DNA from 4 places in the Candidatus Pantoea rara genome. Region 1 is predicted to be linked to each of the others. Evidence: predicted binding sites of a transcription regulator. Region 1 holds the regulator's gene; each other region holds the start of a gene.
The links. The regulator CRP, encoded in region 1, controls carbon source genes, mostly activating them, when cyclic AMP is high. The targets are predictions, from matches to a motif close to ATGTGANNNNNNTCACAT.
Positions count from the first base shown of each region.

Region 2: the regulator CRP is predicted to act here: its motif matches at 3,975-3,992, upstream of ACR8BF_RS18325 (PTS mannitol transporter subunit IICBA).
Region 3: the regulator CRP is predicted to act here: its motif matches at 3,266-3,283, upstream of ACR8BF_RS09415 (sugar transporter).
Region 4: the regulator CRP is predicted to act here: its motif matches at 2,319-2,336, upstream of udp (uridine phosphorylase).

Region 1 covers NZ_CP194942.1:417,435-422,691, reverse strand. The annotation lists gene ACR8BF_RS01940 (phosphoribulokinase) at 1-424, shown strand, start outside; gene ACR8BF_RS01935 (OsmC family protein) at 568-972, opposite strand; gene crp (cAMP-activated global transcriptional regulator CRP) at 1,276-1,908, shown strand; gene ACR8BF_RS01925 (YccS/YhfK family putative transporter) at 1,966-4,041, shown strand; gene argD (bifunctional acetylornithine/succinyldiaminopimelate transaminase) at 4,043-5,257, opposite strand, start outside.
Region 2 covers NZ_CP194942.1:3,893,264-3,898,520, forward strand. The annotation lists gene ACR8BF_RS18305 (HD domain-containing protein) at 1-114, shown strand, start outside; gene ACR8BF_RS18310 (HTH-type transcriptional regulator) at 154-450, opposite strand; gene ACR8BF_RS18315 (gamma-glutamyltransferase family protein) at 1,185-2,783, shown strand; gene ACR8BF_RS18320 (DUF3053 domain-containing protein) at 2,987-3,703, shown strand; gene ACR8BF_RS18325 (PTS mannitol transporter subunit IICBA) at 4,134-5,257, shown strand, end outside.
Region 3 covers NZ_CP194942.1:2,001,246-2,006,502, forward strand. The annotation lists gene rhaD (rhamnulose-1-phosphate aldolase) at 1-96, shown strand, start outside; gene rhaM (L-rhamnose mutarotase) at 86-400, shown strand; gene ACR8BF_RS09400 (TetR/AcrR family transcriptional regulator) at 434-1,084, opposite strand; gene bhsA (multiple stress resistance protein BhsA) at 1,393-1,650, shown strand; gene bhsA (multiple stress resistance protein BhsA) at 1,690-1,947, shown strand; gene ACR8BF_RS09415 (sugar transporter) at 2,026-3,210, opposite strand; gene ACR8BF_RS09420 (hypothetical protein) at 3,506-3,766, opposite strand; gene ACR8BF_RS09425 (MFS transporter) at 3,925-5,175, opposite strand.
Region 4 covers NZ_CP194942.1:3,792,717-3,797,973, forward strand. The annotation lists gene rmuC (DNA recombination protein RmuC) at 1-1, opposite strand, end outside; gene ACR8BF_RS17885 (tetratricopeptide repeat protein) at 87-1,355, opposite strand; gene udp (uridine phosphorylase) at 1,445-2,206, opposite strand; gene ACR8BF_RS17895 (dienelactone hydrolase family protein) at 2,511-3,344, shown strand; gene metE (5-methyltetrahydropteroyltriglutamate--homocysteine S-methyltransferase) at 3,397-5,257, opposite strand, start outside.

The sequences.
Region 1 (5,257 bases):
GCTGGTGGGCGTGGTGCCGATTGTTAATCTGGAGTGGATTCAGAAGCTGGTGCGCGACACCGGCGAGCGCGGTCATTCACGCGAAGCGGTGATGGATTCCGTGGTGCGCTCGATGGAAGATTACATCAATTTCATCACGCCACAGTTCTCACGCACTCACCTCAACTTTCAACGCGTCCCGACTGTCGATACCTCAAACCCATTCGCTGCCCGCGCCATTCCGTCACTGGATGAGAGCTTTGTGGTGATTCACTTTCAGGCGCTGGAAGATATCGACTTCCCCTACCTTTTGGCGATGCTGCAGGGTTCGTTTATCTCGCACATCAATACGCTGGTAGTGCCCGGCGGCAAAATGGGTCTGGCGATGGAGTTGATCATGGGTCCGCTGGTGAAGCGACTGATGGAAGGCAAACGGATTGAATAAAAGGCCAGTCATGGCTTCTCAGCCGAGTGACTGGACCTGATCAGGGTGAATCTGACAGCAACACGTACGTTCCACACGCAGGGAGCCGCCTGACACCGGGCTGGCTCAGATTTTGCCCGTGACTTTAACGGCCCCTCAGCCTGTTACAGCTCAATGACTTCATAGCTATGGGTAATCGTCACACCTTTACCCAGCATAATGGCCACCGAACAATATTTTTCAGCAGAAAGATCCACCGCGCGTGAGACCGCTTTATCCTGGAGCCCTTTACCACTCACGATAAAATGCAGGTTGATGTGCGTAAAGATTCGCGGCGCCTCTTCACGACGTTCTGAGGTCAGTTTTACTTCACAATCAGCCACATCGTTGCGGCCTTTTTGCAGAATTGAAACCACGTCAATCGCGCTGCATCCGCCGGCCGCCATCAGCACCATCTCCATTGGGCTGGGCGCTTTATCACCCGAATTTCCATCCATCAGTATCTGATGGCCGGATGAGGATTCTCCGAGGAATGTCAGCCCTTCTACCCATTTCACTCTTGCCTGCATGATTTTTGCTCCGGAATACGCTGTTTTCTCGCCAGAGTACGCTTTCGCCTGGTAAACAGCAATCCAGAGAAATCCGCCTATAGCTGAAGCGAGACAACAGAAGACAGTCGGCAAAAGCTGTGCTACAAACAGTGCTGAAAATATTTTTCGTCACCCGATGGCGAAGCCGGGAAGGATGATGCGCACTGCGCCTGATGCGGCCCGAATAATTTCCTGAAATGGAAACGCTTGAAGCTTTCACCGCCTGACAGGGAAAACTGCCCCCTGTATTTTGGGCACGATTACAACAGAGGATAATAGCGAATGGTTCTCGGCAAACCGCAAACAGACCCTACACTCGAATGGTTCCTGTCCCATTGCCATATTCACAAGTATCCATCCAAAAGTACGCTGATTCACCAAGGTGAAAAAGCAGAAACGCTTTACTACATCGTTAAAGGTTCCGTCGCGGTTCTGATTAAAGATGAAGAAGGCAAAGAGATGATTCTTTCCTACCTGAATCAGGGCGATTTTATTGGTGAGCTTGGCCTGTTCGAAGAAGGCCAGGAGCGCAGCGCCTGGGTGCGTGCGAAAAGTGCGTGCGAAGTGGCGGAGATTTCTTACAAGAAATTCCGTCAGCTGATCCAGGTTAACCCTGACATCCTGATGCGACTCTCATCGCAGATGGCGCGTCGCCTGCAGGTCACGTCTGAAAAAGTGGGTAACCTCGCTTTCCTCGACGTCACCGGACGCATTGCACAGACCCTGCTCAACCTGGCGAAGCAGCCAGATGCCATGACGCATCCCGACGGCATGCAAATCAAAATCACGCGTCAGGAAATTGGCCAGATTGTTGGTTGTTCACGTGAAACCGTGGGCCGTATTTTGAAGATGCTGGAAGATCAGAACCTGATCTCCGCACACGGCAAAACCATCGTCGTTTACGGCACCCGCTAATTCCTGTCACCCACGGCGTGATGGCAACATCACGCCGTTATTGTTTGTGTTGGGCCGATGTGGCGTCGAATTATTTACCATCCTGAAGTTAACTACGCCTTGCGGCAAACGCTGGTGCTCTGTCTGCCGGTGGCGCTGGGCTGGCTGGCTGGCGACCTGCAAAAAGGTCTCCTGTTCTCATTAGTGCCCGCCTGCTGCAACATCGCCGGTCTGGATACCCCGCATAAACGCTTCTTCAAACGCCTGATCGTTGGCGGCAGCCTGTTTGCCCTCGGCAGCTTTCTGATGCAGTGGCTTACCCTGCATGCTATTCCGCTGCCGCTGATCCTGTTTGCCATGCCCTTATTGCTCGGCGTTACCGGCGAGATCAGCCCGCTGCATGCTCGTCTGCTGCCCGGCACCCTGATTGCCGCCATCTTTACCCTGAGCCTGATTGGCCGCATGCCAATCTATGTTCCCCCGCTGCTCTATATCGGCGGCACGCTGTGGTACGGGCTGTTCAACTGGTTCTGGTTCTGGCTGTGGAAAGAGCAGCCGATGCGCGAGAGCCTGAGCCTAATCTACCGCGAGCTGGCTAACTACTGCGACGCCAAATATACCCTGCTGACGCAGCTGACCGACCCGGAAAAGGCACTGCCACCGCTGCTGGCCCGTCAGCAAAAAGTGGTCGATCTGATTAACACCTGTTATCAGCAGATGCATATGCTGTCGGCAAGTCGCGATCACAGCCATAAACGGCTGACGCGCGCCTTTCAGGTCGCGCTGGATCTGCAGGAACATATCTCGGTCAGCCTGCATCGGCCGGAAGAAGTGCAGAAGCTGGTCGAACAGAGCCATGCGGAAGCGGTGATCCGCTGGAATGCCAAAACCATTTCAGCCCGGCTGCGGGTGCTGGCGGATAACATCCTTTATCACCAGCTACCCGACCGCTTTGCGATGGATAAACAGCTCGGCGCGCTGGAGAAGATCGCGCATCAGCATCCCGACAATCCGGTGGGTAACTTCTGTCTTTACCACTTCAACCGCATTGCGCGGGTTCTGCGCACGCAGAAACCCCTGTATCAGCGCGATCTCATGGCGGACCGTCAGCGTCGTCTGCCGCTGTTACCGGCACTGCGCAGTTATCTTTCGTTCCGCTCCTCGGCGCTGCGCACTGCCGGACGCTTTGCGGTGATGCTGATGCTGGGCAGCGCGCTGGCGCTGTTCTTCAACATCCCCAAACCCTACTGGATCCTGATGACCATTATGTTCGTCAGCCAGAACGGCTACAGCGCCACCCGTGTCCGCATCCAGCACCGGGCGCTGGGCACCTTTGCTGGTCTGGTCATCGCGGCCGCGACGCTGCGCCTGGCGGTGCCGGAATCGCTGGTGCTGATGATCATGCTGGCGATAACCTTTATCAGCTATCGCTTTACCCGCCAGTTCTATGGCTGGTCGATGATTGGCTTTACGGTCACGGCGGTTTACTCGCTTCAACTGCTGTCGCTGAATGGCGCGCAGTTCCTGCTGCCGCGACTGATGGATACGCTGATGGGCTGTCTGATCGCCTTCGGCGGAATGCTGTGGCTGTGGCCGCAGTGGCAGAGCGGCTTACTGCGGCAAAATGCCCATGATGCGCTGGAAACCTATCAGGATGCTCTGCGGCTGTTGCTGGGCGACGAACAGTCACCAGAGAAACTGGCTTATCAGCGCGTGAAGGTTAATCAGGCACACAATGCGCTATTTAACTCACTCAATCAGGCGATGCAGGAACCGGCGTTTAACTCCCGCTATCTGAGTGATATGCGACTCTGGGTCACGCACAGCCAGTTTATTGTTGAGCATATCAATGCGATAACGATTCTGGCGCGGGAGCACACCATGCTGACGAGCGCACTGGCTGAACGCTATCTGCAATCCTGTGAAATCGCGCTGCAGCGGTGTCAGCAGCGGCTGGAATATGATGGTGAAAGCTCACAGGTGAATCTGCTGGATGACCTGGAGAATATCAGCGAGGGACCGATCACGGTGGTGGAGCAGCATGTACGGCGCATTCTCGATCATCTGAGCGTGATGTACACCATTTCATCGCTGGCGTGGAACCAGCGACCGCAACATGGCCGCTGGCTAATCAGACGCTTACGTAAAAACTAATCTAGCCGTTGAGTACGTTGCCGACGGCGGTGGCGAAGCGGCTCATGCCCTCTTCAATGTCGGCCGGTTCGATAATCAGTGACGGGGCAAAACGCATCACGTCGGTGCCGGCTACCAGCACCATCACGCCTTCAGCGGCGGCGGCATTCAGAATGTCGCGTGACCTGCCGGCATGCTGAGGTTTCAGCGCTGCACCAATCAGCAGCCCTTTGCCGCGAATGTCGCTGAACAGATCATACTTCGCGTCGATGGCCTCCAGCGCCGTGACAAAGTGCTGACGACGCCTCTCCACACCCGCCAGCACCTCCGGCGTATTGATGATATCCAGCGCCGTTTCGGCGATAGCACAGGCCAGTGGATTGCCACCATACGTGGTGCCATGCACGCCCGGCGCCATGGTCGAGGCGATCTCGTTGGTCGTCAGCATGGCGCTGACCGGGAAACCGCCGCCCAGCGCTTTGGCTGAGGTCAGAATATCGGGCTGAATGCCATAATGCTCATAGGTGAACAGCTTGCCGCTGCGTCCCATACCACTCTGCACTTCATCCAGCACCAGCAGCGCCTGATGCTGATCGCAAAGCTCACGCAGTCCCTGCATAAACGCCTGTGTCGCGGGCACGACACCGCCCTCACCCTGAATCGGTTCAACCACGATGGCGCAGGTATGATCGTCAATCACCGCTTTTACCGCATCCAGGTCATTGAACGGCACGTGGACGATGTCCGCCGGTTTCGGCCCGAACCCGTCAGAATACTTTGGCTGTCCGCCGACCGTAACGGTAAACAGCGTCCGGCCATGAAAGGCGTTATGGAAAGCAATAATCTTACTTTTGAACGGACTGTGACGTTTGCAGGCGTAATAGCGCGCCAGCTTAAACGCGGCTTCGTTGGCTTCGGCACCGGAGTTGGCAAAGAAGACGCGATCAGCAAAGGTTGCCTGGATTAACTTACTGGCGAGGCGCAACGCCGGTTCGTTGGTGAAAACGTTGCTGGTGTGCCACAGCGTCTCGCCCTGGCTTTTCAGCGTCTCTACCAGCGCAGGATGACAGTGTCCAAGTGCGGTGACGGCAATACCACCCGAGAAATCGATATACTCTTTGCCCTGCTGATCCCATACGCGACTGCCCTTGCCTTTTACCGGCACGAACTGCGCAGGTGCATAAACAGGCAAAATAACGTTATCGAACGTCTCCCGCGTGACCGCAATTTTTTCCGC
Region 2 (5,257 bases), 450 kb from region 1:
CAGGCTTCGACAATCATTGAAAGCGGGCTTGCTCAGCTGCGGGAGCCGCCCTACAGCGTGCCGGAGAGCTGGTTTGTCAAACAGGCCGCTAAATACAGCGAAAGACACGCATAAAAAAACCCGCCAATGGCGGGTTCTTTTCGGGATGTCTGGTTACTCAAGCAACTGGCGTCCCAGATAAGGGTTCGCCTGTAATAACTTCATCAGTTTCTGCGCCGTCGCGGAAGGACGGGTACGCCGGGCTTCCCAGCTTTTCACGGAAGAAACGCTCACGCCCATTACTTTTGCAAACTCATCAACCTGCATGCCTGTCATCTCACGCAGACGCTGCGGCTCTGGCTGGGCGGGTTGCTGACGCTGAATAAGTAACTCGGCAGCGCGATCATCACGTGTCAAAACAATCTGCTCAAGGCTGCTGAGCAATTCAAACATCGGGTCTTTTAATTCCATAGAGAACTCCTTAAAAACTCGCTATGAAGCACGTGAAAGTAGAGAGGTACGAGCCTGAAGTCAGGACTCTGAAACCGGGCCTGTTCAGGCTGGATCCCACAAGGGTTTGTTTTTGTTATGAGAAAAACCATTACGGGACTCAGCCTGCGGTGCATTGCTTTAAAGATGTCAGTTCAATGCAACAAATGCCGGGAGACTAAGTATGGATAGAGACCTGACTATTTGCCGCGCAATTTATAATTATTTTTTTAACTATCGTTAACCGGAAAAGTTCCAGCACCTCTAACCTGCTGAGGCAGTTGATTTTTGTCCTTACATAGCGGGCAAAAAAATCAAATGATGTTTGCTATTTATGTGGATGCCATCAAGCTTTTTGCTGGCAGATTCTCATTTCTGTGAGCACTACACCTGTTCAGGTAGTGATTGCAAAATATACGCCAATGGTTTACTTCATGAACACTTATATTCACAGTTCTGATTAATTTAAGAATAGTCCTGGTTTGACGCTGAGCCCTGGCGCGCTGCGGCTCACAGTGCAATGCGGGGAATTCTTTTATTCTGGACGCCGTTATTTGGTCAGATAAATCAGCAATCACCTTAACGAAACGGCTGAAGCCTCATATAGGTGCAGAAACCTGTTAGTTATCGCGCTGATGCGCGTTAAAAGTGCGGCCAGGTAATAGCAATCTGATAACCGGCAAAAAGACACCTGTCCCATGAAAGGATGAAGAGCGATGCGTGAAACAGATTTTAACGTTGGCTACCCTTCTCATCGCGTCCCGATGATGGGCCGTAATGCCGTCGCGACCTCACAACCGCTGGCGGCACAGGCGGGTTTACGGATGCTGCAGCAGGGCGGGAACGCCGTGGATGCGGCGATCGCCACCGCCATCGCTTTAACCGTGCTGGAGCCAACAGGAAACGGCATCGGCAGCGATGCGTTTGCCATTGTCTGGGACGGCAGCGAATTGCATGGATTAAACGCCTCAGGCCGCTCGCCTGCCGCCTGGCATCCTGAGCGCTTCGCGGGTTTGAGTGCGATGCCTGAAACCGGCTGGGAGTCCGTTACCGTGCCAGGGGCCGTCTCGGCATGGGTCACACTGGCGCAGCGCTTTGGAACCTTACCCCTGACCACGCTGGCGCAACCGGCAATTGAGTATGCGCGCGACGGCTTTCCGGTATCACCACTGATTGGTCAGCTCTGGCAACGCGGCTATGACAAGCTGCGGGATCAGCCAGGCTTCATCGACTGCTTTGCGCCGCAGGGGCGTCCACCCTGCACAGGCGAGCTGTTCTGCAATCCGGCTCAGGCCCGCACCCTGCAGGAGATCGCTGAGACCCGGGGCGAAAGCTTTTATCGCGGCGCACTGGCAGAGAAGATAACGGCGTTCGCCCGTGAGCATGGCGCGGCGCTGACGCTGGAGGATCTGAATAACCATCGCGCCGACTGGGTTACCCTGCTGTCACATCCCTTTGCCGGGGGGTCGGTCCAGGAGTTACCGCCTAACGGTCAGGGCATTGCGACCTTAATTGCGCTTGGCATTCTGGAACAGTGGGAGATTCACCGCTATGCGCCCGATTCGTCTCAGTGGCTGCATCTCTCCATAGAGGCAATGAAACTGGCGCTGGTCGATCTGGAGCGTCACGTCACCGATGAAGATCACCTCAGGTTTCCGGCTGAGTTACTGCTGAGTACAGACTATATCCGCCAGCGGGCAGCGTTAATTGATCCGGACAAGGCGGGAGATTTCCGCTTTGGATCACCCCAGCAGAGCGGCACAGTGTATGTCGCGACGGCCGATGCCAGCGGTATGATGGTCTCATTCATCCAGTCTAACTACATGGGATTTGGCTCCGGCGTGGTAGTACCCGACACCGGCATCAGTCTGCAGAACCGTGGCGCGGGTTTTTCACTCGATCCGGAACATCCCAACATCGTGGCAGGCGGTAAGCGCCCTTTCCACACCATCATCCCGGCCTTTGCGCGGGATGAACAGGGCCAGCCGCTGATGGCGTTTGGCGTGATGGGCGGACCGATGCAGGCGCAGGGACATGTCCAGCTGGCGCTGCGAATTATGCTGCACCGTCAGAATCCGCAGGCCGCGATTGATGCGCCGCGCTGGCGCGTGGTGCAGGGACGCGAGGTGGTATTTGAATCCACACTCGATCGCAATACCCTGAGCACACTGCGCCGCATGGGTCACAACGTGGTACTGGAAGATCCCCTGAGCAATTACAACTTTGGCGGCGCACAGGCGATAGTGCGCGATCCGCAGGGTTTCTATATTGCAGCCAGCGAGAGTCGTAAAGATGGTCAGGCGGTGGTGTTTTAAGGGTGTGGCAGCGAGCCTCAGGCTGTTAAACGTTACGTTCAGATACGTGCTTTAACGCGCAGGCGATCCCATTGTGTAACCGGTGTTGAAGAAAGCATCTGTTTCACAGGTGGTTTCACATTGTGCCGTGACGGCGGTTTGTTCTATTCTTTAGGCCATTCCTACCTGGACATCAGACAGTTTCACCGACAGGAGTTGACCCAATGGCTTCAGGACTTACACGCCTTATGGCACGTGGCGGTATTATGCTCGCTGGCGCGCTGATCGTGCTGCAACTCACCGCATGTGGTGATAAAGAAGGCGAGCAGCGCAAAGCATTTATCGATTTTCTCCAGAACACCGTGATGCGCAGCGGCGAACATCTTCCCAGCCTCAGCGAAAATCAGAAGCAGAGCTTTGGTAACTTCGCCAGCGATTACGCCATCATGTATGGCTTCTCGCAGCAGGCGAACAAAGCAGTTGAACAGGGTATGCGTCCGGTGGTGGATGAGCTTTCTGCCATTCGCGTTCCGCAGGATTACCTCACTCGTCGTGACTCCCTGCGTCAGGCTAACAGCGCACTGGTGATCGTCACCCAGCAAATTGAAAGCGCAAAAATGCAGGCTGACAGCAGTAAAGCGGCCCTGAAGCAGTCGGATGACCTGAAAAAAGTCTACGACACCGCTTACAACAAAGTGGTAACGGTGCCCGCCAATCAGCTGATTCCGCTGCTGCCAAAACTCCAGGCGCTAAGCCAGGGCGCGGTGCAGGCTGGCGATTTCCTGCAAACACAGGGAACCCGTGTCAGCTTTAATGATGGCGGTGTCCAGTTCCCGACTCAGGATCAGGCGTCGCAATATAACGCGCTGATGAGCACCTTATCCGCCAATTCGCAGGCGCTTCCTCAGGCACAGGCTGCCGTTCAGGGTGGTCTGCAGTAAACTCGCTTTACGGGCAGGCGTTGATCGTCTGCCCGTCTCTTCTGCTTTTTTCGCTCCCCCATCACCCGCTGAATGAAGTGTGATCTGGCGCATTTTTGACCAAAAATAGTTTGTGATCTAAGTCACATTTATATAACAAATACCCCACAGCTAAGTGTGATCCACCTCACAGACAACCGCCCATCCTGCTTAAAAAAACGGCAAAACAACCGCTTACGCCTGTAAAAGTGTGATCGAAGTCACGATAACCACCCCCGCCCCCACCCTTAATGAGTGATATAGATCACACTTATTCTGCGCGCTACGCAGTGTCAAATTCGCGTGATAGAGTCCGCGTGCATACAGTAATACCACCGGCAATGCGTCGGGGTGGCTAAACAAAAACAAGCGCGCTCTCCTATTGAAGCGCGTCTCAATAAGGGGTGGGTTTATGTCCTCATCAGTGAAGGTCAAAGTACAGAGCTTTGGTCGCTTTCTGAGTAATATGGTGATGCCAAACATCGGGGCGTTTATCGCCTGGGGTATCATCACCGCGCTGTTTATTCCAACTGGCTGGATCCCGAACGAAACGCTGGCCAAACTGGTTGGCCCAATGATCACCTACCTGCTGCCACTGCTGATCGGTTTCACCGGTGGGCGTCTGGTGGGCGGCGATCGCGGTGGCGTGGTCGGTGCAATTACGACCATGGGTGTGATTGTCGGTGCCGATATGCCGATGTTCCTCGGCGCGATGATTGCTGGTCCGCTGGGCGGCTGGGCAATAAAGTCGTTTGACCGGGCGATTGACGGCAAAGTCAAAAGCGGCTTCGAGATGCTGGTTAACAACTTCTCGGCCGGTATTATCGGGATGATCCTGGCACTGCTGGCGTTCCTGGCGATCGGTCCGCTGGTTGAAGGTCTGTCACACATTCTCGCCGCAGGCGTGAATCTGATGGTGCAGAACAACCTGCTGCCGCTGACCTCAATCTTTGTCGAACCGGCGAAAATCCTGTTCCTGAACAATGCCATTAACCACGGCATCTTCTCACCGCTGGGTATTCAGCAGGCGAGTGAAGCAGGCAAGTCAATCTTCTTCCTGATCGAAGCCAACCCGGGTCCGGGTATGGGCGTGCTGATGGCCTACATGTTCTTTGGTCGTGGCAGTGCTAAACAGTCTGCGGGTGGTGCGGCAATTATCCACTTCCTCGGCGGCATCCATGAGATCTACTTCCCGTATGTGCTGATGGCTCCTCGCCTCTTGCTGGCGGTAATCCTGGGCGGTATGACCGGCGTCTTCACGCTGACCGTACTGAACGGCGGCCTGGTTTCACCAGCCTCACCGGGTTCCATCCTGGCCGTGCTGGCGATGACACCAAAGGGTGCCTACTTCGCGAACATCGCCGCGATCGCCGCTGCTTTCGCTGTCTCCTTCGTCGTGTCCGCTATCCTGCTGAAAACCAGCAAAGTTAAAGAAGATGACGATATCGAAGCCGCGACTCAGCGCATGCACGAGATGAAAGCGCAGTCTAAAGGTCAGGGCGTGGCGGGTGCAGCAATTGCCAGCGATGCCATGAG
Region 3 (5,257 bases), 1.6 Mb from region 1:
AGTATCACCACAGAACAGCTGGTCGCGCTAGGTGAGCGCTTCGGCGTTAAGCCCTGGCAACCCGCATTGGATGTGGGGCCAGCTAATGTTGCGTAAAGCCTTTGTGATGCAGGTGAATGCAGACTGTCATGCGGAATATGAGCGTCGCCACTCACCGATCTGGCCGGAACTGGCTGAAACCCTGAAAGCACATGGTGCGCACAACTATGCTATCTGGCTGGACGCCGAACGGCATCTTCTGTTTGCCAGCGTAGAGATTGAATCTGAGGAGCGCTGGAACGCGGTGGCAAAGACAGAGGTGTGTCAGCGCTGGTGGACCTCAATGAAAGATCTGATGCCATCGAATGCGGATAACAGCCCGATGAGTCAGCCGTTGAAACCGGTTTTTTTTCTGGAATAGCAGAGGGAAAGGGCGGCATCGCCGCCCTGATATCTACCGTTTAGCCTGACACAAGCCCGTCAGTGTCGGCCACATCGCCATTAGCGTATTAATAATGCCTTCCAGATCGTCACGATCCACGCCTTCACGCGCACGAACCGACATGCCCTGCAGCATACAGCCCAGATAGCGGGACAGCGCTGGAATGTTCACTGACGCACTCAGTTCACCACGATGCTGACGCGCCAGCAGAAAATCGCTTAACACATGTTCCTGAGACTGATGCTGCTGTTGCAGCATAGAGGCAATCTCTTTCGACGCCGCCGACAGAGTGGTTGAGGTACAGATAAAGAAGCAGCCACCGGGGGAATCGCGTTCGGTAAAACAGGCAGCGGTGGCGCGGAAATAGCCTTCAATCGCACGGTCCACCGGTAACTGGTCATCGCCTAATGCCGCTTCCCGCCATGCGCTGAACTTTTCCACATAGCGCTCCATCGCGGCGCGAAACAGCCCCTCTTTATTTACAAATTCTGCGTAAAGGGTCGGCGCTTTAGCACCGGTTGCGGCTACCAGATCGGCCAGAGACGTGCCTTCATATCCGTGTGTCCAGAACAGTGTCAGCGCTTTATCGAGCGCAGCTTCGCGATCGAACACTTTGGGCCGACCACGGCATTTCTTTACATCGCAATCCTGAACCTGACTCATACACCCTCACTGACAGTAAAACATCCTATTAAATTACCGATCATTATAAAAATGTGCAAGGCCCGCTATGAAGGTCGCCAGCAGGAGTTGCCATTTTGTGCGCCAGCGCAATCTTACCGCCCCTATGGTTAAGTCAGAAAAGGGGCTGAAGCCCATAATCACGCCACTTCGCGATTAAAATAACGCTCATTAAATAAATATTGACGGCGGGTCACATAGGAGTCTATCATTTGTTTAACGGTCGTTAATTAAATGACGGCAACCCAATTTAGTCCAACCGAATTCAACTATCTAATAGAGAGAATATTATGAAAACCATCAAAACCACCCTGGCAGCTCTGGCACTGACTACCCTGACTTTTGGCGCTTATGCCGCTGACCTCGTGACCAGCGAACCGTCTAATCAGCAGCCTGTAGGCACCATCTCTGTACAGGGCGGCACCAACCTGACCTCCCTTGAATCGCAGCTGAGTGCCAAAGCGGATGAAGCCGGTGCGAAATCGTTCCGCATCACCTCAACCAGCGGCCAGAACAAACTGCACGGCACAGCTGTGATTTATCAGTAATTGTATTTTTTCAACAGATTAAGTGAGAAGGGGTTCGTTATGAAACGTATCAACATGATAGTGGCTGCTACTTTACTTAGCGGCCTCTCATTTGCCAGTGTGGCGGCACAGCAGGTCAGCAGTACACCACTGGATCAGCAAAAAATCGGCGTCATTAGCGCAACGGGCAGTACTAATCTGACTTCGCTGGAGCAGCAACTGTCAGAAAAGGCCAGCGATGTCGGGGCAAAGTCTTTCCGCATCACTTCGACCTCTGGCAGCAACAACCTGCATGGCACAGCCGTTCTGTATAAGTAAAAGCACGATAAATATTCATAAACAGGCTTCAGATAAACCGACTTATCTGAAGCCTTTTTTTATTCTTCAGTCACAGCCTTATCCGTTGCTCCGCAACTGGGGATAGCGACGGAAGATGTAAACACACCAGAGTAACGCCACCAGACCAATCATCCCGCCGACGTTCCCGACTTCCGCCATGCTCAGATGCAGACTGACCTGATTGCCCAGCAGCGCGCCCGCGCCAATACCGATATTGTAAATGCCGGACATCAGCGACATCGCCACATCTGTGGCATCCGGTGCCAGCGATAACACCCGCACCTGCATTCCCAGTCCGATCATCATCATCGCCATGCCCCAGACAACGCACAGCGTTGAAATAGCGGCAGGTCGGACGGCAGCAAAAATCAGTAATCCCATGCACAACGTGATCAATGCAATGGCAGCTATTAGCAGCCCGGAGGGGAATTTATTGCCGAGGGTACTGAACAGCACGCTGCCCACAATACCGGCTGAGCCAAACAGCAGCAGCAGCAGGGTCGTGAAGTTGCCACTGGAATGGGCGACGTTCTGCATGAACGGTTCGATATAGCTGTAAGCGGTGTAATGCGCGGTCACCACCAGCGTCACCAGCAAATACATGCTGACCAGCGCAGGACGGCGAAACAGCATCGGCACACTGCTCAGCGAGCCGGTATGCTCACTCGGCAGACGCGGCAGGATCCGCACCAGCATAATCATCAGCACCAGCGCCGAAAGGCCAATCGCGCCGAAGGTGGTACGCCAGCCCAGATACTGACCGACTACGCGACCAATCGGCACACCCAGCACCATCGCCAGCGCGGTACCCGTCGCCAGCATACTCAGTGCCTGCGTTTTCTTACCGGCTGGTGCAACGCGAATCGCCAGGGAGGCGGTGATCGACCAGAACACCGCGTGAGACAGGGCGATGCCTACGCGGGACACCATCAGCGACCGGAAATCCCAGGCTACGGTTGAAAGGACATGGCTGACGATAAAGATCAGGAACAGCACGCCCAGCAACAGTCGTCGCTCAATATTACGGGTCAGCAGCATCAGCGGCAGTGAGAGTAGTGCGACCACCCAGGCGTAGATGGTCAGCATGATCCCGACATCCGCCGTTGGCATGGAAAAGTCCGCCGCGATATCGGATAGCAGGCCAACCGGCACAAATTCGGTGGTATTGAACACAAAGGCAGCGATAGCCAGCAATACCACGCGTAGCCAGGCAGTTTTACGTGAAACAGTTGTTGATTGCATGAGGAGTCAAGTCAGTCAGAAAAGCGAATTTGGATGTGGCAGAAACACCCAGCGAAAGTGACCTGCGTCACAAATTAACCGCTATTGTAGTAAATAAACCGGGAAGAGAAAGCTTATAAACGTCTTTTAATGCTGAATTTTTTTATCACCTGATTACAGCGCGATAGGCAGAGGTTATTGATCGCGATGATATGCAGGATTGATTTGCAGCAGGGATGTGTCTTTAAGCAGAAAGTATTGAGACTATTGAGACAGCGCAGCGGGAAGCGTTTTACCACTGGGCTGTCCGATGGGATTAACGCGAAGGCGGGGTGTGCTTCAGGGCCACACTGAGCTGAGCGGCCTGCTGTTCGGTGTTATTGAGCGGACAACAGTTTTCACAACCGATTGCACCCGCATAATATTTTTTCGCCTGCAAAATGGCGGCGTTCACGTGGTAAAAACTACCCAGAAACAGCCTGTTATCTATGTCCGGAAGATGGGAGCAACCCGCCGCATGAACAACATGATTATCGTTATATCCCGATTGTTTATTGACGTAATAGTAGAGAGCCACAGGCGTTCCTTGTTGCCGTGTTAAAAGGCAAAGCAGATGAATTATTACAATAAAAAGAATTATAGCGGGAAACAGGCGCTTTGTTTGTTGTGGATCTGAATGAAGCGTTCAGCATGATGCGCCGCCAGGCCCGCTGAGGCCTGGCGAAAGAGGGGGTGTCAGAGTTTTTTACTGTGCAGACGCCACGCTACGGCCAGCGCCAGAATCAACAGGAAGCTGATAAACAGCGTAATCCCGCGCCAGCCAAAGTTATGCCAGAACACCCCGCCCAGCGTGCCCGCTACGCTGGAACCCACGTAGTAGCTGAACAGATAGAGTGAAGAGGCCTGTCCGCGAGCACGGCGAGCACGCGGACCAATCCAGCCGCTGGCAACCGCATGAGCAGCAAAAAAACCGGCGGTGAACAGCATCATCCCCGGCAGGATCAGCCAGAGGGAGTTAAAGGCTGTAGCCAGCAAGCCCAGCAGCATGATGGCGGTTGCGCCCAGCATTACCGGTCCACGCCCCAGCCGGCTGGTCAGCGCGCCTGCTTTAGGCGAACTCCAGGAGCCCGTCAGGTAGACAACCGATAACAACCCTACCACCGCCTGACTGAGATGCCAGGGCGCGTCCAGTAAGCGATAGCCAATGTAGTTGAACAGGGTGACGAAGGCGCCCATCAGCAGGAAGCCTTCGGCAAACAGCCACGGCAGGCCCGGATCGCGCCAGTGCAGCCGGAAGTTAATCAACAGATTACGAGGACGCAGCGTAATGGGCCTGAAATGACGCGATGCTGGCAGGATCTTCCAGAACATCAGCGCGGAGGCCAGCGAAAAACAGCCAATCACCGCCACGGCGATCCGCCATGAGAAGAGGTCGGTCAGGACGCCGCTCAGCAGACGCCCGCTCATTCCGCCTATGGAGTTACCGCTGATATACAGCCCCATCGAAAAGGCGACGACTCGCGCATCCATCTCTTCACTAAGATAGGTCATGCCCACCGCCGCAACGCCGCTGAGCGACAGGCCCATCAGCCCACGCATGATCAGAATGCCGTGCCAGCTGGTCATCGTAGCCGAGAGGAGTGTACAGATAGCGGCGAGCATCAGGGCGGTCACCATCACCGATTTACGCCCGATGGCATCAGAGAGCGGACCGGTAACCAGCAGGCCCAGCGCCATCAGGCCGGTAGAAATGGAGAGCGACAGGCTGCTGGTCGCCGGAGAGACACCAAACTGCTGTGACAGCACCGGCAGAATGGGCTGCACACAGTAGAGCAGGGCAAAGGTTGCCAGTCCGGCGGAGAAAAGGGCCAGCGTCACACGCATAAATTTGGGCGTTCCCCGGCGGATATAACCTGAAGCGGCAGTGGACTCTGGCGCAGCAGGCACCGCTTCATCATCCACTGTTGCCTGAATTGAGCGACTCACACATCTTCCTCTATGTCAGAAAACCTGTCGTCAGCTTAGGAAAGCGGCATTATGATGTCTAATATATTAATAATCTCAAATG
Region 4 (5,257 bases), 550 kb from region 1:
TGATTTCCCCGTGACTCAGGCTGCTGAGGGAAAAGGTAGAGTCGCACTGTATGAATGTCCAGACAATTTTAGCCAGACTCAGCGTCTTACAGAGCCGCCACCGTCAGCTTTCCAGCCTGCCACTCATCAATCAGGAAAAACGGCATCGGCAGCAGCCATTCACCTTTTTTAACCTGTGCCAGATAGTGCCAGGTTGTTTCGCCGGACGTGATCGCGACACGCTGTCTGCTTCCCTCCGCGGCGCTGGATTTGCCGGTCATACTGGCAAAGCCCGCATTGCTGCCAACGTGGAAATGCGGCGTATTCCAGCGTACAGGCGTATGGTCAGGCCACGGCTGGGCCTGATGAAACTGAAACAGCTCATCATGGCTCAGGAGGCTTTCACGCACCGTCGGCCACAGCGCAAGCTTAAGGAAATACTGATCGGTGAAGCGTTCGCTTCCCTGATACTGCGCAATGAAATCGCGCATCGCCTGTTCCACACCCCGGAAAACGCCGTGACAGCCGCCCCACATCCCTGCCAGCAGCAGTTCGGTATGGGAGAAGTAGTCACGCATATGGTGGAACCAATAAGGTGACACCAGCCAGGCGTTAACCGCCGCGGCTTCGCGCTCCGAGAGCAGCGAGTCAGCATCGCGCACGATAAAGCGCTTCACCGCCGGATCGTCGAGCACCAGAAAACGCCACAGGGTTGGATACACGATTTTTTCGTGAGACATATCGAACAGCTGGACGTGCGGCTGGTCAAGGCGCTGCCAGACATGCTGCGGCACGCTCTCATCCAGGTAGATGCGACAGACCCAGCCGGGATAGAGCTCAGGGGCGACTTCGACGTTTTTAATCAGGGTTTCACAGTAGCGAGGCTGATCGCCATACAGGCAGAAGGCGATGACATTCTGCTGCGGCTGACTGAGATCGACAGGCTCAGGTTGTGGAGCGGGAAACGCCATGCGCTGTCCCTGACTGAAACGCGCATCAGAACGCATCAGAGACGCCAGACCGTAACGGGCGACCTCTTCTTTTTTATTCAGCCAGCCACACACTTCGGTCAGGCCATCCAGCCAGGTTTCAGAGGCTGTAGCCTGCACAGCGGGCGGTGACTGATAAATCTTCTGGTAGATTTTGTACGCTTTATTGTGCTGACCCAGACGCAACAGACAGAGCGCGTAGTCGCTCAGCACCTGCATCTGATTTGGCATTGAGCGCAGCACCTCTTCGCAGCACTGGGCTGCCAGCGCATAGTCGCCCTGTTGCATGGCGGCACGGAAACGTTCAGCGCTGCGTTCCAGCCGGGCACTGAGTGCGGCAGGATTAGCGCCGGGGAGAGGACGTCGGACAGGAATGGTGTTGCGCATAAACACTCTCAGGTTTAACTGATGATACGCGCCGTTAACGACCAGCAGCAGGTTTTGAGTCTGGACAAAAACCTGCTGCCTGACGCGGCTTACAGCAAGCGACGCGCCGCTTCGACCACAATCTTCACTGCGTCACTTTCTGTCTGTTTCATGGTGACCGCATCCGGGATCTCTTTCTGCGTGCGGTTCACTATCACGCCCGCCACCATGCCGGCTCGCAGACCCTGGCTGGCGCACATGGTTAACAGTGTAGCGGATTCCATCTCATAGTTAAGCACGCCCATTTCCTGCCACTCTTTCATCGAACCTTTGAAGCGACTGACGACACGACCTGAGACGGTGTCGTAACGCTCCTGGCCCGGATAGAAAGTGTCAGAAGAGGCGGTGATACCGATATGGGTCTTTGCGCCACAGGCTTCTGCGGCGGCAACCAGTGCAGTAGTGCAGGCGAAATCTGCCACTGCCGGGAATTCCATCGGCGCAAAATGCAGGCTGGCACCGTCCAGGCGAACAGATGCGGTCGTCACCAGTACATCGCCAACATTGATATGTGGCTGGATCGCGCCAGTGGTTCCGACACGCAGGAAGGTGCGCACGCCGAGCTGTGCCAGCTCTTCCACGGCAATCGACGTTGAAGGACCGCCAATACCGGTTGAGCAGACCACAACGGGTTTCCCCTCAATTTTTGCCAGCCATGAGGTAAATTCACGGTGTGAGGCGAGATGCGTGGCATCGTCCATCAGTCCGGCAATTTTCTTCACACGCTCCGGATCGCCCGGCACAATCGCCAGGGTGGCGCCCTGCAGATCGGCTTTAGTCAGGCCAAGATGGAAAACGTCAGACTGTGTCATTTTTCAGACTCCTGTTAAGGGAAGGTAGCGCGCCACTCTACGCCAGCACGCCCGATAAATATGTGACAACATTCACTTAAGAAAATGAAAGTTACATTTTCCGCCAGATTAATTGTGACTGACATCACACAATCATATCTTCCTTGTCCGGATAGCCCTTCGCGAGGCTGTGTCTGGGTCAGCGCAATGTTAAAGAGGTGGATGATTTTATTCGCTGCTGATTCTGTTACCCGACACCTGGCGCGCAGGCTTAACAGCCAGGCTATAGTTACGTGATTGCGCAAATGCTTGCACGGAGAGAATAATGAAAACCAGTGATAATATGACACAAAAACCGGCGACGAGCGGCTTTGCCCCTGCCGTGCAGCCCACCGCCTCTACGACCATCATCACCGAAAGCCCGGCCATTCACTCAGGTGAAACCTCAGTGCCAAGCCAGGGCGAAAACATGCCGGCATTTTTTGCAAAGCCTCACGCAGCAGAAGGCCCGTTGCCTGTCGTCCTGGTGGTGCAGGAGATCTTTGGTGTGCATGAACACATTCGGGATATCTGCCGCCGTCTGGCACTGGAAGGCTATCTGGCGATCGCGCCCGAGCTCTATTTCCGCGAAGGCGATCCTTCTGAATATAATGATATCCCGACGCTGTTCAGCGAGCTGGTCAGCAAAGTGCCTGACACCCAGGTGCTGGCAGACCTCGATCATGCCGCTAACTGGGCGGCACGCAATGGCGGCGATATCCGTCGCATGGGCATCACCGGTTTTTGCTGGGGTGGCCGCATCAGCTGGCTCTATGCCGCGCATAACCCACAGCTGCGCGCTGCAGTTGCCTGGTATGGACGACTGACCGGTGAGCGCACGCTGAAGCAGCAGAAGCATCCTATTGATATTGCGGTCGATCTGAGTGCACCGGTGCTAGGTTTGTATGGTGGCCAGGATGATGGCATTCCACTGGAGAGCGTCGAGCAGATGCGCCAGGCGCTGCATGCCGCCAATGCGACCGCCGAGATCATCGTCTACCCCGAAGCGGGACATGCGTTTAATGCTGATTACCGTCCGAGCTACCATGCTGAATCAGCGAATGATGGCTGGCAACGCATGCTGGCCTGGTTCAGGCAGTATGGTGTGGCATCAGAATAGATGAAAACAGGGGCGCTTCTGCGCCCCTGTTTTTTGCCACCAGACCCCTTTCCTACGCCGTCTCACCACGCAGTTTCTTCGCCGCCGTCACCATATTCGCCAGCGCCTGACGTGTCTCCGTCCAGCCTCGTGTCTTCAGACCGCAGTCAGGGTTTACCCACAACCGCGCTTCCGGAATTCGTTTCGCCGCCTTCAGCAACAGCGCTTCTATCCACGCCACGCTGGGCACATTAGGCGAGTGAATATCATAGACGCCGGGGCCGATTTCATTCGGATACTCGAAATCTTCAAACGACGCCAGCAGGTCCATGTCAGATCGTGAGGTTTCAATCGTGATCACATCGGCGTCCAGGGCTGCGATGGCGTCCATAATGTCGTTGAACTCGCAATAACACATATGCGTGTGAATCTGGGTTTCATCCCGTGCGACCGCCGCATTCAACCGGAATGCTTCCACCGCCCAGTTCAGGTAGGCCGCCCACTCAGACTGATGCAGCGGCAGACCTTCACGCAGTGCCGGCTCATCAATCTGAATAATCCCGATGCCCGCCTTCTCCAGATCTTCCACTTCATCGCGCAGCGCCAGGGCGATCTGCTTCGCGATGATTTCACGTGACACATCTTCACGCGGGAATGACCAGCAGAGAATCGTCACCGGTCCGGTCAGCATCCCTTTTACCGGTTTGTCAGTCAGCGACTGGGCATAACGGGCCCATTCCACGGTGATCGCCTCCGGACGGCTGATATCGCCGATAATGACGGGCGGTTTCACACAGCGAGAACCGTAACTCTGCACCCAGCCATTCTGAGTAAAGACAAAGCCGTCCAGATGCTCGCCGAAGTACTCAACCATATCGTTACGTTCTGCTTCACCATGCACCAGCACATCCAGCCCCAGCCGTTCCTGCTCGGTAATCGCCTGTTTGATGTGCTCCGCGATGCCTGTGCGATAATGGTTACTGTCGAGACGACCCTGCTTAAAGTCGAGGCGCAGGCCGCGAATTTCCGTGGTCTGTGGAAAAGAGCCGATGGTCGTGGTGGGCCATGCAGGCAGATTGAAACGCTGACGCTGCAGCACTGCCCGTACCGGGTATGCGCTCAGGCGTTCACAGTGCTGTGGCGTGATGGCCGCCAGACGCTGGCCCACCGCCACATTATGCACACGGCGGGAGTGAGCACGGGCGCGCACCGGTGCGCTCCAGGCGTCCAGCGTCGCCGCATCATTGTTGTTAAGTGCCTGACTCAGCAGTGAGAGCTCGGTACATTTCTGCAGCGCAAAGGCGAACCAGCTTTTGACTTCATCATCCAGCCGGGTCTCGACGCCGAGGTCGATCGGGCTGTGCAGCAGCGAGCAGGAGGAGCCGATCCACACCTGTTCACGCTGGGTGATCAGCGGTTGCAGACGACTAAACCAGCGGCTCAGATCGGCACGCCAGACGTTACGTCCGTTGATCACACCAAGCGATAGCAGCCAGCTGGCGGGGAGTTGCGGATTCAGCTGCTGAATATCATCACGGCCATGGACCAGATCGACATGCAGGCCCTGCACCGGCAGCTTACGAATCACATCAATATTCTGCCCGATGCTGTCAAAGTACGTGGTCAGCAGTAGCTTGCTGTGGCCCTGCAGTGCGTCATAGGCCAGCTGAAAAGCGTCGCGCCACGTTTGCGGCAGTTCCAGCGCCAGGGCGGGTTCATCAATCTGAACCCATTCGATGCCGCGCTTTGCCAGCTCCGCCAGCACCTGCTGATAGACCGGCAGAATCGCCTCCAGCAGCGACAGACGTTCAAACGGCTCGCCTTTGACTTTACCCAGCCATAGATACGTCACCGGCCCCAGCAGCACTGGCTTGATCTTGTGGTCCAGTGCCAGCGCCTCATCGACCTCGTCCAGCAGCTGAGTCCAGGTCAGT